Regions from separate parts of the Mangrovibacter phragmitis genome, predicted to be linked through region 3. Evidence: predicted binding sites of a transcription regulator. Region 3 holds the regulator's gene; each other region holds the start of a gene.
The links. Region 3 encodes CRP, which controls carbon source genes, mostly activating them, when cyclic AMP is high. Its sites were predicted from a motif close to ATGTGANNNNNNTCACAT; they were not measured.
Positions count from the first base shown of each region.

Region 1: hpt (hypoxanthine phosphoribosyltransferase) is a predicted target of CRP. The motif match lies at 1,638-1,655, and genes of this name have one in related genera.
Region 2: rbsD (D-ribose pyranase) is a predicted target of CRP. The motif match lies at 4,746-4,763, and genes of this name have one in related genera.
Region 4: MPHASIOC01_RS16400 (acetyl-CoA C-acetyltransferase) is a predicted target of CRP. The motif match lies at 5,606-5,623, and genes of this name have one in related genera.

Region 1 covers NZ_CP134782.1:4,649,464-4,657,612, forward strand. Annotated here, with positions in the region: gene MPHASIOC01_RS22480 (ABC transporter ATP-binding protein) at 1-120, opposite strand, end outside; gene can (carbonate dehydratase) at 227-889, shown strand; gene hpt (hypoxanthine phosphoribosyltransferase) at 974-1,510, opposite strand; gene MPHASIOC01_RS22495 (glucose/quinate/shikimate family membrane-bound PQQ-dependent dehydrogenase) at 1,704-4,088, shown strand; gene cueO (multicopper oxidase CueO) at 4,209-5,822, opposite strand; gene MPHASIOC01_RS22505 (YacC family pilotin-like protein) at 5,971-6,318, shown strand; gene speE (polyamine aminopropyltransferase) at 6,426-7,292, shown strand; gene speD (adenosylmethionine decarboxylase) at 7,307-8,101, shown strand.
Region 2 covers NZ_CP134782.1:5,714,301-5,722,449, forward strand. Annotated here, with positions in the region: gene rbsK (ribokinase) at 1-780, opposite strand, end outside; gene rbsB (ribose ABC transporter substrate-binding protein RbsB) at 847-1,734, opposite strand; gene rbsC (ribose ABC transporter permease) at 1,761-2,726, opposite strand; gene rbsA (ribose ABC transporter ATP-binding protein RbsA) at 2,739-4,235, opposite strand; gene rbsD (D-ribose pyranase) at 4,244-4,663, opposite strand; gene kup (low affinity potassium transporter Kup) at 4,866-6,737, opposite strand; gene ravA (ATPase RavA) at 7,142-8,149, shown strand, end outside.
Region 3 covers NZ_CP134782.1:3,933,716-3,941,864, forward strand. Annotated here, with positions in the region: gene MPHASIOC01_RS19185 (hydrolase) at 1-759, shown strand, start outside; gene MPHASIOC01_RS19190 (YheU family protein) at 761-979, shown strand; gene MPHASIOC01_RS19195 (phosphoribulokinase) at 1,080-1,955, shown strand; gene MPHASIOC01_RS19200 (OsmC family protein) at 2,009-2,413, opposite strand; gene crp (cAMP-activated global transcriptional regulator CRP) at 2,711-3,343, shown strand; gene pstS (phosphate ABC transporter substrate-binding protein PstS) at 3,553-4,590, shown strand; gene MPHASIOC01_RS19215 (aspartate aminotransferase family protein) at 4,719-5,942, opposite strand; gene pabA (aminodeoxychorismate synthase component 2) at 6,030-6,593, opposite strand; gene ppiA (peptidylprolyl isomerase A) at 6,723-7,295, opposite strand; gene MPHASIOC01_RS19230 (cytosine deaminase) at 7,573-8,149, opposite strand, start outside.
Region 4 covers NZ_CP134782.1:3,393,313-3,401,461, forward strand. Annotated here, with positions in the region: gene kduD (2-dehydro-3-deoxy-D-gluconate 5-dehydrogenase KduD) at 1-542, opposite strand, end outside; gene MPHASIOC01_RS16390 (oligogalacturonate lyase family protein) at 1,083-2,258, shown strand; gene MPHASIOC01_RS16395 (porin) at 3,024-3,707, opposite strand; gene MPHASIOC01_RS16400 (acetyl-CoA C-acetyltransferase) at 4,354-5,529, opposite strand; gene MPHASIOC01_RS16405 (pyridoxamine 5'-phosphate oxidase family protein) at 5,816-6,298, shown strand; gene MPHASIOC01_RS16410 (efflux transporter outer membrane subunit) at 6,387-7,772, opposite strand; gene MPHASIOC01_RS16415 (efflux RND transporter permease subunit) at 7,776-8,149, opposite strand, start outside.

The DNA.
Region 1 (8,149 bases), 720 kb from region 3:
ATTTGGTCCGAGCAGTGCATAAAAGTCACCGGCTTCAACGGTTAAATCAATGCCGCGCAGCGCCTGAACACCACCCGGGTAGATTTTTTTGAGTTTTTCTAACTCAAGTGCATACGTCATAGGTTACCAATTACCTTGATTATTACACTGTCTGTGTGGTTTAACATAAAATCGAATTGCTTATTGTAGTCCAATGCGTCTATCTGTTGACAGGTCAGAAACCTCCATGAAAGATATTGAAACACTCATCAGCAATAACCGTGTCTGGTCCAGGTTATTAAAAGAAGAAGAACCTGGATTTTTTGAACAACTGGCACTGTCTCAAAAACCACGCTTTCTATGGATAGGTTGCTCCGACAGCCGCGTTCCTGCTGAACGCCTGACCGGGTTGGAACCCGGAGAAATATTTGTGCATCGCAATGTTGCAAATCTGGTCATTCATACTGATTTGAACTGTCTCTCTGTTGTCCAGTACGCAGTCGATGTGCTGGAAGTCGAACACATTATTATTTGCGGCCACTATGGCTGTGGTGGTGTACAGGCCGCTGTCGAAAACCCGGAATTAGGGTTAATAGATAACTGGTTACTGCATATTCGAGATATCTGGTTCAAACACAGCACACTACTGGGAGAACTTCCACAAGAACGCCGGATGGACACCTTGTGTGAGCTGAATGTGATGGAGCAGGTCTATAACCTGGGCCACTCAACCATTATGCAATCCGCCTGGAAGCGCGGCCAAAAAGTCGCCCTTCATGGCTGGGTTTACGGGATCCATGACGGTTTACTACGCGACCTGGATGTCTCCGCCACCAGCCGCTCTGGCCTTGAACAACAATACCGTAATGGTATTTCCAACCTTAAGCTCACACACCACAGCCACAAATAATAGCAAAAGGGGCGTGATTCGCCCCTTTCCTATTTGTGCTAAACACAGCGATGCTAAGCCTGAATTATGTAAACGCCGTTAGTATCACTCATCCAGCAAAGTGACTTTACCAATATATGGCAAGTGGCGGTAATTTTGCGCGTAGTCAATGCCGTAGCCCACCACGAACTCATCCGGAATAGAAAAACCGACATACTCCACATTCACGTTCACTTCGCGGCGTGATGGTTTGTCCAGCAAAGTACAAATAGCCAGCGATTTTGGCTCACGCAGGCTCAATATTTCACGTACTTTACTGAGGGTATTACCCGAGTCGATAATGTCTTCCACAATCAAAATATCTTTACCGCGGATATCTTCATCCAGGTCTTTGAGAATTTTGACATCACGCGTACTGGACATGCCGCTGCCGTAACTGGAGGCAGTCATAAAGTCGACTTCATGCGGAACATGAACTTCACGGCACAGGTCAGCCATAAACATAAATGACCCGCGCAACAACCCAACCAGCACCATTTCATTACCCCGACCACGGTAATGCTCAGTGATCTGACGCCCTAACGCTTCAATTCGCGCCTTGATTTCCGCCGCCGGAATCATCACTTCAACAGTATGTTTCATTTCTATAACCATATGATTTAAATATAAATCATTAAATGCCAGTCACTTCTCAGCCAGCATCATGAATTTGCCGGGGAAGTATAACAGCAAACGCTGTTTAACGCTCAGCCGGATCAAAAAGCAAATTTTGTGATGCATATCACATTTGTTAATGACTATAATTAAATACGTCTTAATTATTAAAAGAGTGTTTATGTCTGTAAATAAAGAAGCTACGCAGTCACGTTGGCTCGTCATCATTACGGCACTGTTTGCATTATTAACAGGGTTGTATTTGTTGATTGGCGGGATTTGGCTCGTCGCCATTGGCGGCTCCTGGTACTACCCCATTGCGGGTATCGTAATGTTACTCACCGCAGCACTGGTATGGCGTGGCAAGCGCTCCGCTCTTGTGTTGTACGGGGCATTCTTACTTTGCACCATGATATGGTCTGTCTGGGAAGTGGGTTTCGATTTCTGGGCACTGACACCACGCTGCGATATTCTGGTGTTCTTCGGCATCTGGTTAATTTTGCCTTTCATCTGGCGTCGCCTTGCCACACCTTCGTCACTGGCTGTTCCCACTTTGGGCGTCAGCCTGGTGGTAAGCGGCATTATTCTTGGATGGGCGATTTTCAACGACCCGCAAGAAATCAATGGTACGCTGAGCAATGACACCACTTCCGCCACACAGCAAACCAGCACAGTGTCTGACGGGGACTGGCCTGCTTATGGGCGTACTCAGGAAGGGCAGCGTTACTCCCCTCTCAAACAAATTAACGACACCAATGTTCATCAGTTAAAAGAAGCCTGGCGCTTCCGGACTGGTGACCTGAAAACAGCCAGTGATCCGGTAGAAATCACTGATGAAGTCACCCCGATTAAAATTCGTGACACGCTTTATCTGTGTACTCCGCATCAGCGCCTGTTTGCACTGGATGCCGCAACAGGGAAAGAGAAATGGTCGTTTGACCCACAACTGAAAACCGACCCGTCATTCCAGCATGTGACCTGTCGTGGTGTGTCTTACCATGAGGCAACCCCGGAGAACGCACCAGCAGATGTGGTTGCCGACTGCCCGCACCGCATCCTTCTGCCTGTGAATGACGGGCGGCTGTTTGCCCTGAATGCAGACACTGGTAAGTTGTGCGAAACCTTCGCCAACAAAGGTGTGCTGAACCTGCAAACTAACATGCCGGTTACCACGCCGGGTATGTACGAACCCACTTCGCCACCCGTTGTTACTGACAAAGTGATTGTGATTGCGGGCGCTGTAACCGACAACTTCTCAACCCGTGAACCGTCCGGCGTAATTCGTGGTTTTGATGTAAATACCGGGAAACTGGTTTGGGCATTTGACCCGGGTGCCAAAGACCCGAATGCTATTCCGGCAGATGAACATCACTTTACGCTGAATTCACCTAACTCCTGGGCTCCGGCCTCTTACGATGCCAAACTGGACCTGGTCTATTTGCCGATGGGTGTCACCACGCCGGATATCTGGGGTGGTAACCGTACGCCTGAGCAGGAGCGTTATGCCAGCAGCATCGTCGCGTTGAATGCATCGACCGGTAAGCTTGCCTGGTCATATCAAACTGTTCACCACGACCTGTGGGATATGGACATGCCAGCCCAGCCGACACTGGCTGATATCAAAGATAAAAATGGCAATACCATTCCGGCAATTTATGCTCCTGCGAAAACCGGTAATATCTTTGTGCTCGACCGCCGTACGGGTAAACCTATTGTGCCGGCACCGGAAAAACCGGTTCCTCAGGGTGCAGCTAAAGGTGATCATGTTTCCCCCACTCAGCCGTTCTCTGACCTGACTTTCCGCCCGGCCAAAAAACTGACAGGTGCGGACATGTGGGGCGCGACAATGTATGACCAGTTAGTCTGCCGCGTAATGTTCCACCGTCTGCGTTATGATGGCATTTTCACTCCACCATCAGAGCAAGGTACGCTGGTCTTCCCGGGTAACCTTGGCATGTTTGAATGGGGAGGTATCTCCATTGATCCGCAACGCCAGGTGGCGATTGCTAACCCAATGGCGTTGCCTTTCGTCTCCCGCCTGGTTCCACGTGGCCCGGGTAACCCAATGGAGCCGCCGAAAGATGCCAAAGGTTCAGGCACTGAATCCGGTATTCAGCCCCAGTACGGCGTACCTTATGGCGTCACGCTGAACGCTTTCTTATCGCCGTTTGGTCTGCCGTGTAAACAACCGGCCTGGGGTTATATTTCCGCTCTGGATCTGAAAACCAACCAGGTTGTGTGGAAGAAACGTATTGGTACCGTGCGTGACAGTTCACCTGTTCCGCTACCTTTCCGGATGGGCATGCCGATGCTCGGTGCACCCATTTCAACAGCAGGCAATGTTCTGTTCATCGGTGCAACCGCAGATAACTACCTGCGTGCTTACAACATGAGTAACGGGAAAAAACTCTGGGAAGCACGTCTGCCAGCAGGTGGCCAGGCAACACCGATGACATATGAAGTCAATGGTAAGCAGTATGTTCTGATAGCCGCAGGCGGACATGGTTCGTTTGGCACCAAACTGGGGGATTATATTATTGCCTGGGCACTGCCAGACCAGAAATAACCTGCTGTATGACTGATAACATGCAGAATTAAGGCGGAATATCATTCCGTAACCAATAAAAGAGCCGGTCGCCTCAAAAGAGTGACCGGCTCTTTTCAATAACAACTGTTCTCGGGTTGCTTAAACCTCGCCGACAGTAAAGCCCAGCATCATGCCCGTATCTTCGTGTTCTAACAGGTGGCAATGTGCCATGTAAGCATGTTCCGCACTGGCGACATAATCAAAGCGCACCAGTACTTCGCTGCGCCTGCCTTCTACCCGAACAGTGTCCTTCCATCCCCGGCGATGCTCAGCAGGTGGCTGGCCATTTTCAGTTAATATCCGGAATTGCATGCCGTGAATATGGAAAGGATGCAGCATCATGTCGCCTTCCCCGGAGATAACCCAGCGTTCATATCGCCCTTGTGGGACATGAAACGCCGGGTGATGCATATCGAAAGCTTTACCATTAATACGGTTGGCGGTATAGAGATCAAATGCCTCCTGCCCCATTGCTGAATTACTCATATGATGGGTTTGTGGCATTCCTTGCATGCCAGACATCCCCTGCATGCTGTTCATATCACTGGCATGATGCATGTTCATGCCTGCCATGTTCCCACGGCCCATGGCCTGCTGACCATATTTGTCTTTCAAAGCCTGCATGCCCTGGCTGTCTAACCGTGGGTCCATACTCAATGTCAACACACGCTGAGTCAGCCCTTCAAGGGCAGGTAGTGCAGGTAATGCCACCAGTGTATCGGGTAAATCCCCCGATGCCGGAATACGCAGTGGGCGAATACCAACGACCGGGCAGGGCTTATCAAAGGGCGGTAATGTCATGCCCATTTGAGTGACCGGGAGAGTGACCAGGTCAAAAGGGGTACCATCACTGGTATCCACCATGATTTCAAAGCGCTCTCCCATTAATAGCGGCAGGGAAGTGGTTTTGACAGGTTCAGGTAATAACCCGCCATCGCTGGCTATCACGTAGAAAGGGCGATTATCACTGGCGGCAATTGTCAACGAACGCGCATTACAGCCATTCAGTAAACGCAGCCGTAACCAGCCTCGTGGTGGCGCATGTTGCGGGTATTCGGCACCATTACACAATAATGTATCGCCAAACCAGCCGACCGCCGCTGTCATCATATCCAGCTGATAATCTATTTCTCCGGCAGTAGTAAAACGCTTGTCCTGAATAATCAGTGGTACATCATCAATCCCCCACTGCTTCGGTAGTCGCAATGCTCCCTGTGCAGCATCATCAATCAGCACTAATCCGGCCAGCCCCATCGCGACCTGCTGGCCTGTATGTTTATGGTAATGGGGATGAAACCAACAAGTGGATGCAGCCTGGTCAGGCGTGAAAGTCACCGTTCGGGTTTCCCCTGGTGCGATAATCCCTTGCGGGCCGCCATCCACACTGCCAGGAATTGCCAGCCCATGCCAGTGCACAGTCGTGGGTTGTGAAAGTGCATTATGCATTTCCACTGTTACCTCAGTCCCTTTATTCAGTGCCAGCGCCGGTCCCAAAAGATTGCCGTTATATCCCCAGGTTGTGACCTGCTTCCCATTAAAAAGTGTTTTCCCGGCCTGAATCCGTAAGCGAATTTTACCGTGGATATCCGCCTGGAGCAGGTCTGGTACCGGCAATGCCGGGCGCTCAGAAAGGACAGGCATTCTGGCCCAGGTGGGTATTACGCTCAGTGCGCCCAAAGCAGCTGAATACTTAATAAACTCACGACGTCGCATTCTTTTCTCCATTGCAGGTGATGACATAATGAGCGCAGTCTAAACCCTGACCTAACAGGAAGGTCAATCTGCGTTAAACACAAGAAATCACTTCCCGAATACTGTAAATATGCTAACGTTTTATTTCCGCAATCACGTGGTCAGAGCAATGAAGACGTTTGTTAAAATAACCATCCTGGGATGTTTGTTAGCTTTCTCCTCCGCCAGTCAGGCATTGAATGAAGCAGAAGCCGAAGATATGGCTGATTTAACAGCTGTATTTGTATACTTAAAAAATGATTGCGGTTATCAGGATTTACCTAATGACCAAATTCGCCACGCTCTGATTTTCTTTGCACAGCAAAATCAGTGGGACCTGAGTAATTACGACAGTTTTAATATGAAAAAAATGGGGGAAGAGAGTTACCGCGATTTAAGTGGTATTGCGATTCCCACCGCTAAAAAATGCAAATCGTTGGCCCGTGACTCACTGAGCCTGCTGGCCTACGTAAAATAGCCCACCTCTGGCCCCTTTGTTGAAATAATGACCGTGCATGCGCGGTCATTGTTCGTTATGATGTTGCGCCCATTTTATCCGGGTGTTAATGAAGGAGGTGCCAACACATGGCTGAAAATCGCCAGTGGCATGAAACGCTACACGATCAATTTGGTCAGTACTTTGCTGTTGATAATGTGCTGTACCATGAAAAGACAGATCACCAGGATCTGATTATCTTTGAAAATAGCGCATTTGGGCGCGTAATGGCGCTGGATGGCGTGGTACAAACGACTGAACGCGATGAGTTCATTTACCACGAAATGATGACTCATGTCCCTTTGCTGGCCCATGGCCAGGCAAAACATGTGCTGATTATCGGTGGTGGTGATGGCGCGATGTTACGTGAAGTTTGCCGCCATAAAAATGTTGAAACCATTACAATGGTGGAAATTGATGCGGGCGTAGTGTCTTTTTGCCGCCAGTATCTGCCACACCATAACGCCGGTGCCTATGACGACCCACGCTTTAAGCTGGTCATTGACGATGGCGTGAATTTTGTTAACCAAACCACGCAAACGTTTGACGTTATTATTTCTGACTGTACTGACCCGATTGGCCCCGGAGAAAGCCTGTTTACTTCCGCGTTCTACGAAGGGTGTAAACGTTGTCTCACGCCTGGGGGTATTTTTGTCGCCCAAAATGGTGTTTGCTTCCTGCAACAGGATGAAGCTATTGGCAGCCACCGCAAACTGAGCCATTACTTTGGTGATGTCAGCTTTTACCAGGCCGCTATCCCCACCTATTACGGTGGCGTAATGACATTTGCCTGGGCGACTGACAATACGGCTCTGCGCCATCTGCGTACCGAAATCATTCAGTCGCGTTTCCGCCAGGCCAGCCTGACTTGTCGCTATTACAACCCGGCAATTCACACTGCGGCGTTTGCCCTGCCCCAGTATTTACTTAACGCCCTTTCCGGCCCCGATTCCTGAGGAGGTGAGCGAAATTGAAAAAGCTGAAACTACATGGCTTTAATAATCTCACTAAAAGCCTGAGTTTTTGTATCTACGATATTTGTTATGCCAAGACACCCGCTGAGCGTGATGGCTATATTGCTTATATTGATGAGTTGTATAACGCCAACCGTTTGACAGAGATTCTGAGCGAAACCTGTTCAATTATTGGCGCTAATATTCTGAATGTTGCCCGCCAGGATTATGAACCGCAGGGTGCCAGCGTGACAATTCTGGTCAGTGAAGAACCCATTGACCCACTACACATTGATAAATCTGAAAATCCAGGGCCACTGCCTGAAGCCGTCGTTGCTCACCTGGATAAAAGCCACATTTGCGTGCACACTTATCCGGAAAGCCATCCCGAAGGGGATTTATGTACTTTCCGTGCAGATATTGAAGTCTCTACTTGTGGTGTTATTTCTCCCCTGAAGGCACTGAATTACCTTATCCACCAGTTAGAATCCGATATCGTCACCATTGACTACCGCGTCAGGGGCTTTACCCGGGATATTAACGGCATGAAACACTTCATCGACCATGAGATAAATTCTATTCAGAATTTTATGTCTGAAGATATGAAGTCGCTGTACGATATGGTGGATGTGAATGTTTACCAGGAGAATATCTTTCACACCAAGATGCTGTTGAAAGAATTCGATCTGAAACACTATATGTTCCATACCCGGCCAGAAGATTTAACCGCCGCAGAACGTAAAGTGATAACAGATCTGTTATGGAAAGAGATGCGCGAAATTTATTACGGGCGCAATATTCCGGCAATGTAAAGGTAACAGGTTAAAGCCTTGCTATATGCAGGGCTTTAAATTTTTTCT
Region 2 (8,149 bases), 1.8 Mb from region 3:
CGCACCATTAAACGTATCACCAGCTGCTATCGTATCAACTGCTTTAACTTTGAACCCGGCAATACGCTCATTGATACTTCCGTCACTTACCCACACACCACGGCTACCCATGGTTATCAGGACAATACCAATACCTTTTTCATGTAATTTTTGTGCCGCTTTGGAGGCATCAGCTTCTGTCTCAACACAAATACCGGTTAATTTCTCTGCTTCTGTTTCATTAGGTGTAATAATATCCACCAGCGACAGTAATTCATCAGAAAGTGGGCAAGCTGGCGCAGGGTTGAGAATAACGGTGGTATCGTTCTGATGAGCAATACGGGCCGCAGCAAGTACACTTTCCACCGGAGACTCCAGTTGCATCAATAATGCCGATGCACTGGCAATTAGTGTACTGTGCTTTTCCACCCGGTCAGGCGTCAGTGCGCTATTGGCACCTGCATGAATACCGATAACGTTTTCACCGTCCTGGTTAACAAAGATAAGCGCTACCCCGGTTGATTCCTCATCAACAGAATCAACCGGCGAGACATCAATGTTGTCGCTGGCTAACTGCCGGCGTACTTGCTGACCAATATCATCACTTCCAACACAAGCGATAAAAGAAATATTCGCGCCACTACGGCCGGCAGCAACGGCCTGGTTGGCACCTTTGCCACCAAAGGCAACCTGATAATGCTGACCTGTTACCGTTTCCCCCGGCGTTGGAAATTGCGCAAGGTTAAGAATATGGTCCGCATTGATACTCCCCAGAACAACAAGCTTCTCAGTGGTCTTCATTATCAGGATGTCCTTTTTAGTGCGCCACCTTACCGGTGGCGCTGCCATGCTTTTCTTAATGTCTAATTATTTAGTAACCAGTTTCAGAGCCACCGGAATTTTAGCTTCAACTTTTTCGCCTTTAAGCACTTTATCTGCCGTTTCAACGCCGATAACACCAATTTGCTCCGGTTGTTGGGCAACTGTGGCACCCATTTTTCCACTTTCAACAGCTTTGATACCATCATCTGTACCATCAAAGCCAACAACCAACACGTTTGATTTCCCGGCTGTCTGCAGAGCGCGCAACGCGCCAAGCGCCATTTCATCATTCTGCGCAAACACCGCCTGTACATCAGGATGCGCAGTCAGCAGGTTCTGCATAACGTTCAGGCCTTTTGTCCGGTCGAAGTCTGCAGGCTGGCTGGCAAGAATATCAAATTTATGTGCTGCGACCGCCTGGGCAAAACCTTCTCCACGTTCACGTGCAGCTGACGTCCCGGCAATCCCTTGTAACTCAATAACTTTTGCATTATTGCCAAGTTTTTTTGCAATAAAGTCACCTGCCATTTTCCCACCAGCAACGTTATCAGAAGCAATATGGCTGACAACAGTGCCGTGATTTGCCATGCGATCCAGTGTGATAACCGGGATTTTGGCCTGGTTAGCCATTTTCACTGCATTACCAACAGCATCGGAATCTGTTGGGTTAATCAGTATCAGTTTAGTGCCGCGTACCGTCAGATCCTGTACGTTGGCTAACTCTTTCGCTGGGTTGTTTTGAGAATCCAGAACCACCAGGTTATAACCCAGTTTATTCGCCTCTTTTTGAGCACCGTCTTTCAGGGAAACAAAGAACGGGTTATTCAGTGTAGAAATAACCAGTGCGATGGTATCTTTTGCCATGGCATTTGCACTGACAGTGGCACTCAGAGCAACAGCAGAAACAAGGGTTGCCAGTTTTTTCATATTCATATCAAGATGTCCTGTAGAGTAATGAATTACTGCTTTTTGTTGTCTACCAGCACCGCCAACAAAATTACAACCGCTTTGACGATCATCTGGTAATAGGAAGAAACACCTAATAAATTCAAACCATTATTCAGGAAGCCAAGAATCAGTGCGCCGATTAGTGTTCCCATAATGCGCCCTTTCCCGCCAGCCAGGCTGGTCCCGCCGAGAACCACAGCGGCAATCGCATCTAATTCATATCCCGTACCGGCAGTAGGCTGCGCAGAAGAAAGACGCGCGACCTCAATAATGCCAGCCAGAGAAGCCAGCAGGCCACACAGGGAATAGACAATAATCTTTACTTTATCAACACTTATCCCGGAAAGACGGGTGGCGGCTTCATTACCACCCAGCGCATAGATGTAACGGCCCAGTCGCGTATGGTGCAACATATACCATGCACCGGCGAACACGATTGCCATAATCCATACAGGAGTTGGGATACCCAGTGGGCGGCCAATACCAAACCAGCCAAACAAGTCTGCGTTAGCGGAGAACCCTGTGTTAACCGGGCTGCCATCGGTGTACACCATGGTTACCCCACGCAGTAACAGCATCATTACCAGCGTAGCAATAAATGCCTGCACCCGCCCTTTCGCAACAATTACCCCGGTAACGCCGCCAATAGCAGCACCCAGTGCCAGAGCAGCAGCTATGGCAACCAGTGAATTGACTTCAATCCCCACAATGGATGCGGCCACAGCGCCCGTAAGTGCCAGTAATGAACCAACGGACAAATCAATACCAGAGGTGAGAATAACCAGCGTCATCCCCACAGCCATAATGGCATTCACGGAGGTTTGCTGGAGAATATTAAACAGGTTGTTTACTGTGAAAAAGTTAGGGCTCATTGTAGATACAATGGCAATCAGCACCAGGAGCGCAATCAACGATTTTTGCTCCATCAGCCAGGCCTTACTGAACCAGCGACGGGATGGAATAGACTGGGTACTCATTTTTTGCTCCTGTTACACACGGGTAAGCTTGCCAACGGCGGCTGCCATCAGGACTTCCTGAGTGGCCTGCTCGCGTGTAAATTCACCACCGTGATGCCCTTCATGCATCACCATAATGCGATCACTCATACCAAGCACTTCAGGCATTTCAGATGAGACCAGAATGATGCTCAGTCCTTCTGCCTTAAACTGGTTAATAAGCTGATAGATCTCTTTTTTTGCCCCGACATCCACACCACGAGTCGGTTCATCAAGGATAAGGACTTTAGGACGGGTCATCAGGCCGCGGGCAATAGCCACTTTTTGCTGATTCCCCCCAGATAAGAAACCAATGATTTGGTTCATTGACGGTGTTTTGATATTAAACAGGCGAATAAAATCACTGACAGCCTGTTGTTCATCTTTATGTTTCAGGCTGCCGCCGCCATGGCTGAAGTAACGCAAGGCGGTCAAAGACATATTCTCTTTAACGGACATCCCCAGCACCAGACCGTCTTTTTTCCGATCTTCCGAGATATAAACGATGCCGTTCGCCAGGCCATCTTGCGGAGAATGCGTAACAACCTCATGCCCATCAAGCGTGACATAACCACTGGTACGTTGCAGTGCACCATATAGCACCTTCATGAGCTCTGTACGTCCGGCGCCCATCAACCCGGAAACCCCCAGGATTTCGCCTTTACGTAACGTAAAACTAATGTCATGCACACCTGGTCCGCACAGGTTATCCACCTTCAGGCGAACATCACCAGGCTCATTATCAATATGCGGATATTGCTCTTCGAGTTTGCGCCCAACCATCATTTCTATCAGGCTGTCTTCTGTGAGTGAGCTGACTTCACGTTCGGCAATAAATTGCCCGTCACGAAAAACGGTCACATCGTCACAGATTTCAAAGATCTCTTTCATACGATGCGAGATATATACAATGCCACGCCCTTGAGCTTTCAGCTCACGAATGACATGGAACAACGACTCAGTTTCGGTATCAGTCAGCGCATCCGTTGGCTCATCCATAATGATGACTCGGGATTCAAAACTCAGCACTTTAGCGATTTCAACCATTTGCTGATCGCCGATAGATAAGTCACCCACCAGATAGTCACTGGTAAAACGTAAATTCAGGTGCTTAAGGAGTGCATCGGCTTCGCGATACATACGTTTCCAGTCAATACGCCCAACCCGGTTAACAAACTCGCGGCCAAGAAAAATATTCTCAGCTACAGTCAGTTGCGGGATAAGGTTAAGTTCCTGGTGAATAATGCCAATACCCGCTTCCTGGGAAGCTTTAGGCCCGCTGAATGTTGTCTCTTTTCCCAGCCAAAGAAGTTCTCCGGCATCACGGGAATAGATTCCGGTAAGCACTTTCATCATGGTGGATTTACCCGCACCATTTTCGCCCACCAGCGCCATAACCCGGCCTGGCCAGACATTTAATGAAGCACCTGATAATGCTTTTACGCCCGGGAACGCTTTATCGATCCCTTTGAGTTGCAGTAACGCGTCCATAGAAACCCCTAAAAGGTCACGCCTGCGTGAAGAATAATATTCGCATACGGGGAACACTCCCCGCTGCGAATGACCGCCTTACAATCTGCGGTTTGTTTTTTAAATTTTTCATGAAGGACATAAGTCACTTCAATTTGATTCCCCTGGTGTTGCTGCAGCTGCCTGATTTGCTCAAGCAACGTTTCATGAAGAGTGGGATTGTGCTGCTTAATTTCTTCAGCCAGAGTCACTGCTTCAACCTGCATTTCTTGTATAACCACGCCAAAAACTTGCAAAAAACCAGGCACACCATGAGTCAATGCCAGATCAATACGTTGGGTTGATGCTGGAACAGGAAGCCCTGCATCACCAATGGCGACAGTATCTGTATGCCCCAGACGGGAAATAACAGAAGAAATATCAGCGTTCAGAACAGTGCCTTTTTTCATCTCTACACTCCATCAGCGAAACGTTTCGCTGAAAGAAGTGTAGCGGCTCAAAAGCCTGTTCAACAACTGATGAGTTAAAGAAATGTGATCACCATCGAAACGTTTCGCTGATTTTTACAACCAGAGAATAAAGTGAAGTGAACCATTGTGGGGGAAAATGGTGATATGTGCTGGCTTCCTTGCCAACATCAGAGTACGTGCGTCAGATTTCGACCTGAGTACCCAGTTCGATAACACGGTTAGGAGGTATTTCAAATTGGTCTGGTGCCCGCAAGGCATTACGCTGCAACAAAATGAACAGTTTGCCACGCAACCGCAGATACCATGGGCGTTTTCCGCCAATAATCAAAGACTCATGCGACATAAAGAAGGAGGTTTCCATCATCCGGCAGGTTAATCCCTCCAGGCCGCAACGATGGAATACTTCTTCTACATTTGGCGTTTCACGCCACCCATAACTGGCGACAACCCGCCAGAACGTAGGTGATAGCTGCTCAATGGATACACGCCGTACATTGTGAACATAGGGTGCATCTTCGGTACGCAGGGTTAGTAAAATCACACGTTCATGCAGTACCTTGTTGTGTTTAAGATTGTGCAACAGGGCAAATGGAATCACATTAAGTGCCCGCGACATATATACCGCAGTACCAGGTACACGAACCGGGGGTGATTTTTCCAGGGAAGCAATCATGGCTTCCAGAGAATTGCCATGTTCATGCATTCGGCGCAGCAGGCGAAAACGCTCGCTTTTCCAGGTAGTCATGACAATAAACATCAGCAAGCCAAGGGTCAGCGGTAACCACCCACCTGACAACACCTTCTGCAAATTAGCTGAGAACAAAGGAATATCAACACTCAGTAATGTTACTAAAATGATTCCCACCACAACCTTGTTCCAGTGCCAATTTTTACGCGCCACAGTACAGGCAAGCATAGAAGTCAGCACCATTGTCCCGGTTACGGCTATACCATAAGCGGCCGCCAGATTGCTGGAGTGTTCAAACCCAATTATCACCAGAACCACGGCGAAATAGAGCATCCAGTTAATGACCGGAATATAAATCTGCCCGGATTCCCGCTCTGAGGTGTGAATTATCTTCATGGGCGACAGATACCCCAAACGCACAGCTTGCCGGGTTAAAGAGAATACACCGGAAATAACAGCCTGAGAGGCGATAACAGTTGCCAGTGTTGCCAGAATCAACAAGGGAATCAAGGCCCAGTCAGGCGCTAACAAGAAGAAGGGATTTTTGATAGTCTCAGGGTTTTTTAGTAATAAGGCTCCCTGACCAAAATAGTTCAAGATTAAAGACGGTAACACCACCGCAAACCAGGCAATCCGAATGGGTAATTTGCCAAAATGCCCCATATCAGCATACAAAGCTTCAACACCAGTAATAGAGAGAACGACTGCCCCTAAGGCCAGGAATGACACTTCTTTATGCTCAATAAAGAAACGCACTGCCCAGATGGGATTAATTGCATTGAGAACTTCCGGATTAGCCAAAATACTTCTGGCACCTAACACAGCAAGCACCGCAAACCAGGTTAGCATAATGGGCGCAAAAAGTTTGCCGACCATTCCTGTACCATGCTTTTGAATCATGAAGAGCAATGTCAGAACAATAATAGAAAGCGGAACAATATAAGGATCCAGTGAAGGGGCCGCAATTTCCAGACCTTCAATGGCAGACATAACCGAAATTGCAGGGGTGATAACCACTTCCCCATAGAAAAAACTGCCGCCAATCAGCCCCATAATAACCAGAACTGACGTCATTTTAGCCGTGGTATTACGCCCGGCAAGCGACATTAATGTCAGTATCCCCCCTTCGCCAGCGTTATCAGCCCGCATAACAAAAGTCAGATATTTGATGGAAACGACAAAAATCAGTAACCAAAAAATCAGAGATAGAAACCCCAATACAGCGCCATATTCAACGCCAAAACCGAACTGACCTGAGAGACATTCACGCAATGTATAAAGTGGACTGGTACCTATATCGCCGTAAACCACCCCGATAGCAGCCAGTGTAACCGCTGGCAAAGCCTGCTTGTTTTCAGTGCTCATAGACTAATCTTTTCGTTTAGATTTAACTCGTGTGCTTAGTCCCTTGGCCCACAAAAAGCGCTCAGTATGCACGATTGTGAAAAAAATCGTACCCCTAAATCGTATTCAGTTAATTTAGCGCAAATTACTTATACACTGATTACTGGCTTATTTTAGTATCTATAACAAACATCTACAGACCACATCATTCCAGTGAGTACTGAGCGATGTAGTGAATCCCAGGGTACAGGACGTAACAACCATGATGAAAAGCAGCATGGTTTACCCGAGATACGCAACCTTTCCCCATGAAGACAGCCTTTATCACGAATAACACAACGAAAAACCAGAGATACTGCAGCATACAGGATGAAGCGTATATACTTCCGATACATCGCATTAACCGGATGAGAAACAGATAAATTATGGTTCAAGCGCATTTACTGGCGGAAAGAATTTCACGCCTCAGCCAGTCACTGGAAAAAGGCTTATATGAACGTCAACATGCCATCAGGTTGTGCCTGCTGGCAGCCCTTAGTGGTGAAAGTGTTTTTCTGTTAGGCCCACCAGGTATTGCCAAGAGTTTGATTGCACGTCGATTGAAATTCGCATTCCGCCATGCCCGTGCTTTCGAATACCTGATGACCCGTTTTTCTACCCCGGAAGAAGTTTTTGGCCCGCTATCCATCCAGGCCTTAAAAGATGAAGGGCGTTATGAGCGCCTTACTGAAGGGTATTTGCCCAGTGCTGAGATTGTTTTTCTCGATGAAATTTGGAAAGCCGGGCCGGCGATACTGAATACATTACTCACAGCGATTAATGAGCGACGGTTTCGTAATGGAGCAAATGAAGCAGCTATTCCTATGCGCCTTCTGGTTACCGCTTCTAACGAACTCCCTGAAGCAGACAGCAGCCTGGAAGCACTGTACGACCGTATGCTTATTCGCTTGTGGCTGGATAAAGTGCAGGAAAAAAATAACTTCCGCGCCATGCTGATAAGCCATCAGGATGAGCATGAAAACCCAGTGGCAGAAGGCCTGCAAGTCTCTGATGAAGAATTTGCCGACTGGCAAAAGGCAATTACTAAAATCACCCTGCCGGATAATGTGTTCGAATTGCTGTTCCAGCTCCGCCAACAGCTGGGGCAACAGCCGGAATCCCCTTATATTTCAGATCGTCGCTGGAAAAAAGCCTTACGTTTATTGCAAGCCTGCGCCTTCTTTAGCGGACGGGAACAGTTATCCCCCATCGATCTTATTCTGCTTAAAGATTGCCTGTGGCACGATATGGACAGTCTCAAAATGGTCCAGCAGCAAATTACGCTTTTGATGACCGGTTCAGCCTGGCAACAAAACACATTGCTGAGTGAACTCAGTGCCATTCAGCAACAGCGACTGATACAACAGCAAAAACAAAGCGAATACAATGCACTT
Region 3 (8,149 bases):
TACAGCCCCTACGCCCACGGCATGATAGAAGCGGCGAAAGCGCAGGGTTGGTTGGGTGTCGTAATGCATTTTCGCGGCTGTAGCGGAACACCGAACCGCCAAAAGCGGATTTATCATTCCGGTGATACCGGCGATGCCAGTTACTTCCTTAACTGGTTGAATCTGCGTTACGGTTCGGTACCCACTGCTGCTGTTGGTTACTCGTTGGGTGGCAACATGCTGGCCTGCCTGTTAGCAGAACAAGGTACACAGTGCACGCTGGATGCAGCGGTAATCGTCTCTGCACCCTTTATGCTGGAACAGTGCTGCTACCATATGGAGCGGGGATTCTCTCGTATTTATCAACGTTATTTGCTGAACTTACTGAAAGCGAATGCCAGCCGGAAACTGGCTGTGTATCCGGGCTCACTCCCTGTCGATTTAACCCGGCTACGCAAAGTAAAACGAATCAGAGAATTTGATGATTTAATTACTTCCCGTATTCACGGTTTTGATGATGCGCTGGATTACTATCGCCAATGCAGTGCAATGTCCCATCTGCCGAATATAGCGGTAAATACACTGATTATTCACGCAAAGGATGATCCCTTTATGGATCACCATGTCATACCAGACAGCACACTACTTCCGTCAAACATTGAATACCAGCTCACCGACCATGGTGGCCATGTCGGGTTTATCGGTGGTAGCATCGCTCGCCCAGAAATGTGGCTTGAAAAGCGCATTCCCAGCTGGTTAACCCGTTATTTAAGTAATTAAAATGATCATTCCCTGGCAACAGATAGCACCTGAAACGCTGGATAATCTGATTGAATCCTTCGTATTACGTGAAGGCACTGATTACGGCGAGCAGGAACGCTCGCTTGCTCAAAAAGTAGCCGATGTAAAACGACAACTAAAACAGGGGGATGCTGTGCTGGTTTGGTCTGAATTGCATGAAACAGTGAATATCATGCCTCGCACACAATTTAAGGGCTGATTCACAGGCGTCACATACAGTATTGGCATCCACCACTATACTGCTTTAACCTGCAGTACTGTGCGTTTTACCTTGCCTCTTACTGATGGAGTGGTTGTTTATGTCAGCCAAGCACCCTGTTATTGCGGTTACCGGTTCCAGCGGGGCCGGTACCACAACAACCAGCATTGCCTTTCGTAAAATTTTTACTCAACTTAATCTGCGTGCTGCTGAAGTTGAAGGCGACAGTTTTCACCGCTATACACGCCCTGAAATGGATATGGCGATACGTAAAGCACGCGATCTTGGGCGTCACATCAGCTATTTTGGGCCAGATGCCAACGACTTTGCCTTGTTGGAGCGCACATTCAGGCAATACGGCGAACAGGGTAACGGTCAGTCCCGCAAATATCTGCACACTTATGATGAAGCTGTTCCCTGGAACCAGGTACCCGGTACCTTTACCCCCTGGCAACCACTGCCTGAACCCACGGACGTATTATTTTATGAAGGGTTGCATGGCGGTGTCGTTACCCAGACTCATGATGTTGCTCAACATGTTGATCTTCTGGTCGGCGTGGTGCCTATCGTCAACCTTGAGTGGATACAAAAACTGGTAAGAGATACCAGTGAGCGCGGCCATTCCCGGGAAGCTGTGATGGATTCCGTTGTGCGTTCAATGGAAGATTATATCAATTACATTACACCTCAGTTCTCACGTACTCATCTTAACTTCCAGCGCGTCCCTACAGTGGATACGTCCAACCCTTTTGCCGCAAAAGCCATTCCTTCACTGGATGAAAGTTTTGTAGTCATTCATTTTCGTGGGCTGGAAGATATCGATTTCCCATGGCTTTTGGCAATGCTGCAAGGGTCATTTATTTCACATATCAATACATTAGTTGTCCCTGGTGGGAAGATGGGACTGGCGATGGAGTTAATCATGACGCCACTGGTTAAACGCCTGGCGGAAGGGAAAAAAGTCGCGGGAGGCTGATATGGGGTACCAACAGGCAGGGTGCTGCATGGCGCAGCACCCGTCATGAAAACTTAACCTTCAACGACTTCCCATGAGTGCGTGATAGTGGCAGCTTTGCCAAGCATTAACGCAACAGAACAATATTTTTCTGCAGATAAATCTACCGCACGAGCCACGGCATTATCTTTCAGATCTTTCCCTGTAACGATGAAGTGCAGATTAATAGAGGTAAACAAACGCGGTGCTTCTTCCCGGCGTTCAGAAGTCAGTTTGACTTCACAATCAGTCACATTGTGACGACCTTTTTGTAAAATAGAGACCACATCAATGGCACTGCATCCACCTGCTGCCATTAGCACCATTTCCATTGGACTTGGCGCTTTATCACCGGAGTTACCATCCATCAGCACCTGGTGACCTGAGGCGGATTCACCCAAAAATGTTAAACCTTCAACCCATTTAACTCGCGCCTGCATTCTTATTACTCCCAACTAAAGTGTCATCGCAACAGATTACGCGGCATTAACAAAACAGGCAATGGAAGGCGACACAGGTCATGCTGAAACGAGACAATAGAAGACACTACAGGAAACCTGTGCTAAAACAAACAAGATGTAACAGGCTGACAGTGACGTCATACCTGTTACAGAGGAAAAAGCGATTACAGACCAAACGACTTATGGCTCGCTTCAGGAATGGGGCGATTTAATGTTGTAACGCCAACAGGGCCCTACCCTGTCTTTGAGCAAGTTTATAATAGAGGATAACCGCGCATGGTGCTTGGCAAACCCCAAACAGACCCGACTCTCGAATGGTTCTTGTCACATTGCCACATTCATAAGTATCCATCCAAGAGCACCCTGATCCATCAGGGCGAGAAAGCAGAAACGCTGTATTACATCGTAAAAGGCTCTGTGGCCGTGCTTATCAAAGATGAAGAAGGCAAGGAGATGATCCTTTCTTATCTTAATCAAGGCGATTTTATTGGCGAGCTGGGGCTGTTTGAAGAAGGCCAGGAGCGTAGCGCCTGGGTTCGTGCAAAAACAGCCTGTGAAGTTGCCGAGATTTCATACAAAAAATTTCGCCAGTTGATCCAGGTAAACCCGGACATTCTGATGCGCCTTTCATCCCAGATGGCACGTCGTTTACAGGTCACTTCTGAAAAAGTGGGGAACCTGGCATTCCTCGATGTAACCGGCCGAATTGCACAGACTTTGCTTAACCTGGCAAAACAACCTGATGCGATGACTCACCCGGATGGCATGCAAATCAAGATCACCCGCCAGGAGATTGGTCAAATTGTTGGCTGTTCCCGTGAAACTGTGGGCCGCATTTTAAAAATGCTGGAAGATCAAAACCTGATTTCCGCTCATGGTAAGACAATTGTGGTATACGGTACTCGTTAATTTTACTGTATTTAATCACGCATACAGGCACGCTTTAGAGCGTGCCTTTTTGTTTGCACAACCAGGCATCCCTTCAGCTTTACCTAACAAATTCTGAAAATTGTTCATGAATGACACAAAACTGTCACAAATTCGCCTTATTCTTCCCAGGTACTGAAAACACAGCGATTAAAAAATTATTTTTGATCTAACCTTTTCCGGGAGAAATTATGGCAATGCTTAGCTCTTCAGCCCGTCTTGTAATCGCCGCTCTGACTCTGTCCACCACAACTGCATTTGCAGCCACTAACCTGACCGGTGCCGGTGGTACATTCCCAGCGCCGGTTTATGCAAAATGGGCTGCAGAATACCAGCAGAAAACAGGTTCTCAGGTAAACTACCAGGGAATCGGTTCTTCAGGTGGTATCAAACAAATCATTGCAAAAACCGTTGATTTCGGTGCATCTGATGCGCCAATGAGCGATGCTGACCTGGCAAAAAATGGCCTGTTCCAGTTCCCGACCGTTATCGGTGGCGTAGTTCTGGCCGTTAACATCCCGGGTATTAAATCAGGTGAATTAACTCTGGATGGTAAAACACTGGGTGATATTTACCTGGGTAAAATCAAAAAATGGAATGACCCGGCTATCACGAAGCTGAACCCAAAAGCCAAATTGCCGGATACCAACATAAATGTTGTGCGCCGCGCAGATGGTTCAGGCACATCTTTCGTCTTCACCAGCTACCTGTCTAAAGTGAGCCCGGACTGGGCAAGCAAGGTAGGCAAAGGCACCACTGTTAAATGGCCAACCGGGCTGGGTGGCAAAGGTAACGATGGCGTGGCTGCATTTGTACAACGTTTGCCGGGTTCTATTGGTTATGTTGAATATGCCTACGCAAAACAGAACAACCTGACCTGGACTAAATTGTTCGATGCTGACGGTAAAGCAATTGAGCCGACCCAACAAAGTTTCAGCAATAGTGCCAAAGAAGCAGACTGGAGCAAAACCTTTGCCCAGGATCTGACTTATCAGAAAGGTGCAGATGCATGGCCTATCTCTTCTACCACGTTTATCCTGGTCTACAAAAAACAAGAAAACGCACAGAAAGGTGCTGAAGTGCTGAAATTCTTTGACTGGGCCTACAAAAATGGTAACGCTATTGCCAGCAGCCTTGATTACGCGCCTCTGCCAGCAAATGTTACCGATCAGATTCGCGCAGCCTGGAAAGCAAACGTGAAAGACAGCTCAGGTAAAGCGCTGTATTAATTTTCACTTGTGAAACAGCTTGTTTGCAGGCTGTTTCAACGATAAAAAGCCGGATTATCCGGCTTTATTTATTATTAATTTCCCCTGCACACGCTACAAAAACACAGACAGGAGTTGTATTAATACAGTTACAGCCCTTTCACCACTGCCTTTATTGCACCGGCAAAACGGACCATACCATCTTCTATATCTTTATAATCAATAACCAAAGACGGGGCCAGACGAATCACATCCGGGCCAGCGTTAAGGATCATCAAATCATTCGCGGCGGCTGCATTCAGTACATCACGCGCCCGGCCCTTATATGCTGCACTTAATTCGGCGCCAATCAGTAACCCCATCCCACGGATATCACTGAAAACAGCATATTGTTCATTAATCTGCTGCAGGTGTTTTACGAACAACTCGCGTTTCGCCATAACGCCATCCAGTACTTCCGGCGTGTTGATAATATCGAAAGCTGCCCCTGCTACCGCACACGCCAGCGGATTACCGCCATAGGTTGAGCCATGCGAGCCAACATGGAAAGCCGATGCAATCTCTTTTGTTGTCAGCATCGCACTGATTGGGAACCCACCGCCAATTGCTTTAGCACTGGTCAAAATATCGGGAGTCACATCATAGTGCATGTAAGCAAACAGCTTGCCAGTACGCCCCATACCACATTGAACTTCATCAAACACCAGCAAAGCCTGGAATTCGTCACACAGCTCACGCAGGCCTTTCAGAAACTCAGGTGTGGCCGCCATCACACCACCTTCTCCCTGAACAGGTTCCACCACGACAGCACAGGTGTGGTCATCCATAACGGCTTTCACCGCATGTAAATCATTAAAAGGCACATGAACAATATCTGCTGGTTTCGGCCCAAAGCCATCTGAATATTTAGGCTGCCCCCCTACAGAGACAGTAAATAAAGAACGACCATGAAAAGCATTATGAAAAGCGATTATTTTCGTTTTATAAGGGCTGTGGCGCGTGGACGCATAGAAACGAGCCAGCTTAAAGGCGGTTTCATTGGCTTCAGTGCCCGAATTCATAAACAAAACACGCTCTGCAAAAGTTGAGGCTATCAGTTTTTGCCCAAGCTTCAATGCTGGCTCATTAGTAAACACATTGCTGGTATGCCACAACGTTTCACCCTGCGCTTTCAGTGCTTCAACCAGCGCCGGATGGCAGTGCCCCAGCGCTGTAACCGCAATACCGCCTGCCAAATCAACGTACTCATTACCTTGCTGATCCCACACTCGGCTCCCTTTACCTTTTACCGGGATAAAGTTTGCGGGCGCAAAAATTGGAACGATAACGTCATCAAATGTAGAGCGGGTTACTGCGGGTTGTTCAGTTGCCATTTCATATCCACCTATGTTTAGCAGAAATGCGTAATGAAATTATAATCACAAAATATGCATAAAAAATCACTTAATGGCAATAAAAAATCAACGATTCAGGAAATTATTCAAAAGCGCATGGCCCTGTTCGCTAAGAATACTTTCCGGATGGAACTGTACTCCTTCAATATCCAGCAACCGGTGACGGATCCCCATAATTTCTTGTTGTTCCGTCCAGGCTGTCACTTCAAATACCTCAGGCAGACTCTCACGTTCAAGCAATAAGGAGTGGTAGCGGGTAACAGTCAGTGGATTATTCAGACCATGAAAAACCCCTTGATCATTATGGCGGATCGCAGATGTTTTCCCATGCATTACCTTCGCGGCGCGAACCACATTGCCGCCAAATGCCTGGCCAATCGCCTGGTGACCCAGACAGACGCCTAAAATCGGGCACCTGCCTGCATAATGGCGTATCGCTGACAGAGAAATACCAGCGTCATCTGGCGTACATGGTCCTGGAGAAATAACCAGCTTCTGTGGCGCGAGCTGGTCTATATCATCAAGGGTTATTTCATCGTTACGTTTTACCAGCACCTGCGCGCCCAGCTCACAAAAATACTGGTACAAATTCCAGGTGAACGAATCATAGTTATCAATCAGCAATAACATAGCAACTCCCGTTCTAAAAACGGGCATATTCTACCGGTTTTACCCTTGTGAACGGGGAAAATAACGCCATGATGCAGAAAAAGCTGGAGGGGCGAAGCAGGTGTTACTTTCCCGCTTCGCACAAGCAGATTATGGCAGCACTTTAGCTGAGAGGATCACAACAGGCTTAGAGGGAACATTTTGGTAAGGGCCAACATTATGGGTAGGTACCTGAGCGATTTTATCCGCTACATCCATGCCTTTCACCACCTTGCCAAAAACAGCGTATCCGTAATCACGCTGGCCATGGTTTAAAAATGCATTGTCCGCCACATTGATAAAGAACTGGCTGGTTGCACTGTCTTTATCTGCCGTCCTCGCCATCGCTATTGAACCACGCGTATTACGTAACCCATTGTCGGCTTCATTCTTAATTGGCGGTTTCGTGGCTTTTTGCGTCATATCCACATTAAAGCCCCCACCCTGAATCATAAACCCTGGAATCACACGATGAAAAATCGTGTTGTTGTAAAAGCCACTATTGACATAATCCACAAAGTTTTTCACCGTCACTGGCGCTTTTCCGCTATCCAGCACTAGCTCGATATTCCCGGCCGACGTTGTCAGCAGCACATGAGGATCCCCTTTTGCCGCGAGTGCAGAAGAGGAAATCGAAGTCAGGGCAAAGACAGCCGTAACGGCCGCCAGAGTCGATTTCAGCATGAATGGTTTCCTTTACAAGCAATAAAAAATGCAATGAAACGATTCTAAAGAGCCACCTGCCGACAAGCCAGCCATTTACTCTTTTTTACGTAACAGAATACATACCCCGGCAGTAACACCCTCCAGGGTCACTCTGTATGTTTCAATTGCATCAATAAAAACAATGCACTGATTTTATTTAATAAAAATGTACATACTCATCGTATTTTCCCGGTGGTATGGGCAATCAAATACCGCATATCCGGCGTTTCACTCTTCAACTGGGTGTATGTCAGGATTAATTGCCTGAAGGCTGCGGATTACCTGGCTGTGAAAAATCTACCAGTTCGCCTCCCTTATCCACCTGTACCCATGTCTGAGCAGGTTGCGTAGTGGTAATGATACGCCCATTACGGACAGACCAGCGCACCGGCACCTGCCGTCTTAGCGCATCAAAGCCATTCAGGGCTGGCAGAATTACCATGTTCGCCGGGTGCCCTTCCACAATACCGTAATCCGCAATACCCAGTGTGCGGGCACTGTTGTCGGTTATCAGCCGAATGCCCTCATCAATTTGCGGGTAGCCCATTAACTGGCAAATATGTAGCCCCATGTGCAACACCTGCAACATATTACCCGTTCCCAGTGGGTACCATGGGTCGAAAACGTCATCATGACCAAAGCAAACATTAATGTCCGCCTCCAGCATCTCTTTCACCCGGGTTATCCCACGGCGACGCGGGTAGCTGTCAAAGCGCCCCTGCAAATGAATATTCACCAAAGGATTTGCCACGAAATTAATCCCGGATAATTTCAAGAGCCTGAATAAGCGAGACGTGTAAGCACCATTGTAACTGTGCATGGCCGTAGTGTGA
Region 4 (8,149 bases), 540 kb from region 3:
ATATTGTGTTTGGCCCATTCGTTCGCCATCAAACGGGTTATGCCCATAACGCCGCTTTTGGATGCAGTGTAAGACGGCACGCGGATCCCGCCCTGGAAAGAGAGCATGGAAGCGATGTTGATAATCTTGCCGCCTTTACCCTGAGCAATAAATTGTTTCGCAACAGCCTGAGACATAAAGAAGACGGTTTTGATGTTCAGATTCATCACGTCATCCCAGTCTTTTTCGCTAAATTCAATAGCGTCCTGGCGGCGAATCAGACCTGCGTTGTTGACCAAAATATCGATATGGCCAAATTCAGCAACAGCACGCTCCAGTAATGCCGGGATCCCTTCAATCTGGCGCAGATCCGCAGTCAAGCTCAGGAAACGACGCCCCAGAGCAGCCACACGCGCGATAGTTTCTGTTGGTTCAACAATATTGATACCAACGATATCGCAGCCAGCTTCAGCCAGACCAATCGCCATGCCCTGACCAAGCCCGGTATCACACCCGGTAACCAGAGCGACTTTACCTTCTAAAGAGAATGAATTCAGAATCATAAGTAAGTTTCCTTTTAGAGCGCATGTTGCGAACGGGCGTTTCACGCGACATCAAATATGAATAGTTCAGTTAAACAGTGCATTAGCTTAAACGGCTCGCTTCAGGCACATGCGGTAACGGCTATCTGATGAAGCTGAAAACCCGTATTCCCTTAACACCGTTTAGTTTGTACGCTCATCTTAGACGGCTTGAAATACCATTTCAATTCTTATTGAAACGTTGTTTCAATTTTTAAGCATGTTATTTTCATTTTTGATATTCTGATCACGGTTAGGTACAGCGCATGAGGTTCTACAGAGGAATAACACACCACAGAAAGTAACGCCGCCCTGACAGACAACAACAATTCTGCTATTTCACTGGCAATTTGCGCCAGTAATCACATAAAATGAAACGATGTTTTGATAAATTACCAACTTGTTTTTGAACTTGACCGTTACATGGGTATACCCACAGATTTTCCGGCTACAACATGAAGCTGATGTAACAGGTAACCTGATGACTGAAGGGTATAAAACTGGAATTTTGAGGAGTTAATTATGGCTAAGGGCATGCAGATTAAACTTCAGTACGAGGTGTATACTGACCCCGATACCGGTGCAGAGATTACCCGGTTAACACCACCTGAAGTCACTTGCCACCGTAACTATTTTTACCAGAAATGCTTCACCAACGATGGCAACCGCTTACTCTTTGCTGGCGCTTTTGACGGTAACTGGAATTACTATTTACTGGATATTGGCAAATCGGTAGCTACCCAGTTAACTGAAGGTACGGGCGACAACACCTTTGGGGGCTTTCTATCACCTGATGATCAATTCCTCTATTATGTTAAAAATGAACGGGCACTGTTGCAGGTCAACCTGGACACACTGGCTGAGCGTGAAGTTTACCGTGTGCCGGAAGAGTGGGTAGGTTATGGTACCTGGGTTGCCAACAGTGACTGTACTAAACTCGTCGGTATCGAAATCGCGCAAAGTGACTGGGTACCACTGAATGACTGGAAAATTTTCCATGACTTCTTCCATAAAGGCCCACACTGCCGCCTGCTGCGCGTTGATTTAACAAGCGGCGAAAGCGCAGTCATTCATGAAGAGAAGAACTGGCTCGGTCACCCTATTTATCGCCCGTTTAACGATAAAACCGTGGCATTCTGCCATGAAGGCCCCCATGACCTGGTTGATGCCCGCATGTGGATGGTTAATGAAGACGGCAGCAATGTACGTAAAGTCAAAGAACATGCGCCAGGCGAAAGCTGCACACATGAATTTTGGGTGCCAAATGGATCTGCACTGGTTTATGTTTCCTACCTGAAAGGCAAACAGGTCCGTACAATTTTCAGCTACGACCCAGATACCGGTGCCAATGTTGCACTGATGCAGATGCCAGCATGTTCTCACCTGATGAGTAACTTTGATGGTACCCTGATGGTGGGTGATGGCTCAGGCACCCCCGTTGATGTAAAAGATACCAGCGGCTACACCATTGAAAATGATCCGTATTTATATGTGTTCGATGTAGCGAAAAAAGCCTGCTTCCGTGTTGCACGCCATGATACATCCTGGGACACCTTCGAGAACAGCCGCCAGGTTACCCACCCTCACCCGTCTTTTACACCAGACGACAAAGCCGTGCTATTCAGCTCAGATAAAGATGGCAAACCTGCACTGTATATCGCAAAACTCCCGCAACAACGCGAGTATTTACCTGCGTAATAACGCCTGTGTAACTGTTGTATTCTAAAATATGCACTGCCCTTGCCCCCATATTTATGGGGGCTTAGATTGATGAAAAAGAAGGAAAAAGCGTGGTTTTTCCTTCTTTTTAGTTAGCAGCCGAAAATCAATAAATTGATTTTCCTGTTTTTTTATTGGGTGACACCCTCTCGTTCTGTGCGGACATGAGGTTTGTCATCAGACTCTGCCCCCATATTTATGGGGGCTTTTTTATGTTCGCGGCCCACAAGCCGCGGTAAGTTGGATTCAATCCACCACCAGTTGAACGGGCAGAAGTCAGAAGTCAGAAGTCAGAAGTCAGAAGTCAGAAGTCAGAAGTCAGAAGTCAGAAGTCAGCATAAGAAAACAGACAGACAAATACTCACACAAACTCACAGCCATACTCAGCAAAAACATCAGCTAACTATTTATGCATTTAAAGGTTTTCATTAAATAAACTACAAAAAAAAGCACTCCCTGCGGAATGCTTACCTGAATACCCGGTATTACAATGTGGCGTCAAGAAAGTAAAGTCAGATGCTCTGTATCCTCAGTCTGCATTACAAGTTTATTAGTAATACCGGCATGACAGTCAATAGATTTAAAATGCGTACCTATCAGGAAAAAGGGTAATAACGCAACCTGGCATTTCCAACAAAGGAAATGTTTATTTCATGCATAATAGCACCACCTGTATTTCATGGCGCATTATGCATTTCAAAAAGAGAATATAGCAGCAGATAATTTATTACCTGCTGCCTGTTATCAGAAGGAATATGCAACCCCTACGCGGTAGCGAGTCTGGCGTTCATCCGTTTTCGAGCTACCGGAAATGTTGCCCAACTCAGCATATGGTGCCCAGTTTTTGTCCAGTTTATACGCGACTTTCAGGTTGTACTCTTCCGAATATTTATTGTTATTCGAGCGAATATTATGCTCACTGCGTGCGTACAGATAATTCAGCTCAGCGCGCCAGTCACCCAGAACATACCCCACCCAGACATCACCACGGTTTACCTTATCATCATCTTTATTGGCATTATCCGGATAACGCGTATATTCAAAGCGATAACGCGCAGCAACATACACCCCATTATCAAAGCTATATTGTGCGTGCAGGAAAGGCTTATAGGTTGATTTGCTGTCATTACTGTCAAGGTTCATACCAGGTGTCAGCGCAAAGTTCTTATTTGCACGCCAGCGCCAGCTGATTTGCTCTTCATGACCATTAGCAATGATATCGGTAAAAGGCTGGTCCTGATTGGTACCACCTGATTTCCATTTGGCTTCAACACTAAACCCAAAACCATTCGCAAAGCGGTGAGAAACAGAAACGCGGTCCGCATTACGGCCATCATCACGGTATTCATGACGCATATCTACCGTTACCGCAGAAGCCGCAAAACTTGCCCCACATAATACGACCAAACCCAGAGTTTTTCTTAACATGTTATATCCCAACTATTGAAAAACTGTTTCATTTTTATGGAATGTGATTTTATTTTTAAAAAAATACTATTTTAGTGATCCGTGTCAGAATTAATGACCAGTAAATTGAACCAATACCCTATTCGTGACATGAGTCATAATTTCTACTCAAAAAACAAACAAACCCCCTCTAAAAATCGCAACAAACAACCTTAAATGCATAAATGAAATAATATTTCAATTAAAAAATACGGATCGTTATCGCACTTTTTTAGTACAATTAAAAATACTTAGCTGGCTAATTTTCAGGTTTTCATATAAGGCGGGAAAGATACAAAGAGAAGCAATGCATGGCAGGTTTAAAAGCTAATATCTGGTAAATCTGTCATGCAATAGTGTGATGTCGAATTGCTACCACATACGATGAAGCGACAACAACCCGTGTTTTGTCAAAAAGGAATAATAATGAAAGCGTTGTGGTTTTCACTCCAGGAGTGTGGAATGGAAAAATAAAAGTATGAAGTATGAAAAAAACGTGTGAAGTATGAAATATTACGTAGCGTGATACAGGTAGTGCAATTGCTGTGAACACGCTAATTAAGCGAAAAAACAGACGTTATCAGTGTGCTGTGCCATCGAGAAATAACTGGCAACGACTGCCAGAGCCTTAGCGTTCTACTGCAAGTGCAACCCCCTGCCCCCCGCCAATACACAAGGTAGCCAGCCCTTTACGCGCTTCACGTTTCTTCATTTCATGCAGCAGAGAAACCAGAATGCGGCAGCCAGACGCGCCAATCGGGTGCCCCAGAGCCAAAGCCCCACCATTGACATTCACCTTACGGGTGTCCCACTCCAGGTGGCGGCTGACCGAGATCATTTGTGCAGCAAACGCTTCGTTGGCTTCAATGAGATCAAGTTCCTCCAGTGCCCAACCAGCCCTCTCAAGGCAACGCCGGGTAGCATGAACGGGAGCGATTCCCATAAATGCCGGGTCCACCCCGACGCTGGCAAACGCCTTGATGCGAGCCAAAACAGGTACACCTGATTGCTGTGCACATTCAGCACTCATCATCATAACAGCAGCGGCTCCATCATTAATTGACGATGCATTCCCTGCAGTCACGCTGCCCCGCACATCAAAAGCGGGTGAAAGTGCTGCCAGCAGCTCAGCACTGGACTGGCGCAACGGTTGTTCATCACTCTCGACCAGCGGCATTGTGCTGCCTGGCGCAGAACTGACTGGTACTATTTCGTCGCGAAAGCGCCCACCATGAATTGCTGATAATGCTTTTTGATACGAAGCCAAAGCCCAGTTATCCTGCTCCTGGCGGCTGATACCAAACTCACGCGCCAGGTTTTCTGCTGTAACACCTATATGATAATCATTAAAAGCATCCCACAGCCCGTCATGAACCAGGCTCTCCACCACCTGACCATTATCCAGACCACCTGCTGCTGATCCTTCCAGAAGTAGCTGAGGTGCCCGGCTCATATTTTCCTGTCCCCCCGCTATCACGACGTCCGCTTCACCACACTGAATCGCCTGGGTTGCGAGGTGTAATGCCTTCAGGCCCGAACCACAAACATCATTGATAGTAATGGCAGAAACAGTACAGGGCAGGCCACTTTTCAGGGCTGTTTGCCGGGCAGGATTTTGCCCGGCTCCGGCGGTGAGTACCTGCCCCATAATCACTTCATCCACCTGCCCGGCAGAAACACCACTGCGTGCCAGCAATGCCTTGACAACCAGGCTCCCCAGTTCAACAGCAGAGAGGTGAGATAATGCCCCCTGGTAACTGCCAATGGGTGTACGAACCGCACCAGTAATCACAACATCCCGCATAGCTGAACACTCCCTAAGTAAGATCCTGTTTTATGGTAAAGCAACAACTGCAGGTTATTTTTAAAATCTACGTAAAAAGTGAACAACATCACGATTACAAACAACCCCATTCCCTGGTCCTTTCAATGCTACCCGAGCACCATAAATCTTATTTCTGGTCAAAGAAAACCGTAATGTCTGCGTAACCGCCTCCATTTTATGAAGCAGCTCGCTTTTTCCGGGGCAATTCAGGCCGATGATTTTCTGAGAAAAGACACTAAAAACAGGCCAGTTTCAGGAGGACATCATGACGCAATTCACGGACATTCAGGCTTTTCGTAAGGATCTGACGAATGCGGTACTGTGCTGGCTGGCAACGGTTGATGCCAGCGGTGCCCCTAATGTCTCACCCAAAGAGATGTTTTCCTGGGATGGTAAGCAACAAATTGTGATTGCTGATATTGCCTCTGCCCGCTCTGTTGAGAATATCCGTCAGCAGAACAAGGTGTGCCTGAGTTTTATTGATGTGTTTCGCCAGAGAGGGTTCAAAATTACCGGAAATGCCAGCATTATACCGTCAGCTGATTCACGCTTTCCTGCAGTGGGGCGCGATGTTCTGGCACGCATCAAAGGTGAGTTCACAGTACAAAATCTTATCGTTGTGACGATTGAATCGGTTTCCCGTATCCTCGCTCCCAGCTACTTTACCTTGCCAGAGCGTAATGAAGAAGCGCATATCCGTCAGACACTGGAGTCTTACAGTGTGAACCGATTGCTTTATGGTAAATAGCTAAATTTCACTAAGAAACTCAATACGAAGTGGCAACCACCCGGTCAAAAACCGGGTGGCACAGTGTCAAAAATACTGTGGTCAAAATTTAGTGTGCATTATTATTCAACCCACCTCCCAAAGATTCCCACAGCGTAATACGGTTTTCAAAATCGGTTTGTTGCAGTGCAATTAACGATTCCTGAGCGGACCATAATGTCCGTTGCGCTGTCAGTACGGTGAGGTAGTCACCGCTACCTATTTGGTAACTTTTTTGCGCCAGTTCCAGCGTTTTCTGTGCCGCAGCCACATAGCCACGCTGGGCATCCATTTGTTCATCCAGGGTTTCACGGCGCGCCAGCGCGTCCGCCACATCTTTGAATGCACTCTGAATCGTTTTCTGGTAAGTCGCCACCAGACCTTTTTTCTCAGCCTCAGCGTAGTGCAATTGAGCCAGGTTCTTGCCTCCACTGAAAACAGGCAGACTAATCGATGGCGCAAAACTCCACACTTTCAGCCCATGGTTGAACAACCCGGACAGGCTGTCACTGCCCACACCAGCACTGGATGTCAGCGAAATAGTGGGGAAAAAATTGGCTCTGGCGGCACCAATATCGGCGTTGGCGCTCAGCAGGTTATGTTCGGCCTCCTGCACATCCGGGCGGCGTAACAGGACCGTTGAAGAGACGCCTGCAGGCACCAGTTCAATGCTGTTGTTGGCAAGCTTACTCAGCTCATCAGGCAATAGCGTGTCCGGTACCGGTTCACCAACCAACAAATCCAGTGCATTTTTATCCTGCATCACCAGTGTTTTGTAACTGGCAACGCTGGCACGGGCTTCCTGCCACACTTCCTGTGCTTCGGAAACATCCGTTGCCGCAGCCGTGCCAACGTCATGTTGTTTGCGGGTAATTGCCAGTGATTTTGCCGCACTGTCCATGGTGCTTTGCGCTAATGCCAGGTTGCTCTTATCTGCTGCCAGAGTAATCCAGGCCGTTGTGGTTTCAGAGATCAAGGTCAGCCGGGTATCTTGCGCTGTGTATTTACTGGCAAGCCAGGTTTCTTTTTCCGCCCGGCTCAGGCTCTGGTTATAACCGAATAAATCCAGTTCAAAGCTCGAAACCGTTCCTTCCGCACTGGCGCTGGTAGACACACCATTACTTGTCGTCCGGCTGCGGGTCACATCAAGCCCCGCATCCAGTGAAGGGAAAAGTGACGCACGTTGTTCAACATACAGAGCACGAGCAGCGTCGATATCGGTAATGGCTTTCTGTAAATCGCGGTTGCTGGCAAGGGCACGCTCCACCACCTGTTTCAGCCGCGGGTCATTCACGATATGCTGCCAGTCTTTCAACACCACTGGTGCTGCGCCATGCTGGCTGGCTCCCGGCCAGGTGCCGGGCACCGCAGATGCCGGGCGTTGATATTTCGGGTCCAGTGAAATACACCCGGCTAACAACAACGATAAAGCGATAACGGTAATTCGCGGTAACATGGGTTACTCCTGAACGGAACGGCGGCTGGCAAACAAGTGTTTCACCAGCACAAAGAACAAAGGCACAAAGAAGATAGCCAGTAACGTTGCGGTCAGTGTTCCGCCAATAATACCGGTTCCGATTGCAATACGGCTGTTCGCCCCGGCACCGGTTGCTATCGCCAGCGGGAAGACCCCGGCAATAAAGGCCAGTGACGTCATCATAATCGGGCGTAAACGGGTGCGGGCTGCCTGAATAGCTGCTGCACTCAATGACATTCCTCGTTTCACTCCGGCTTCAGCAAACTCCACTATCAAAATGGCGTTTTTCGATGACAGCCCGATGGTCGTCAGCAACCCTACCTGGAAGTAGACATCGTTATCCAGGCCACGCAGCG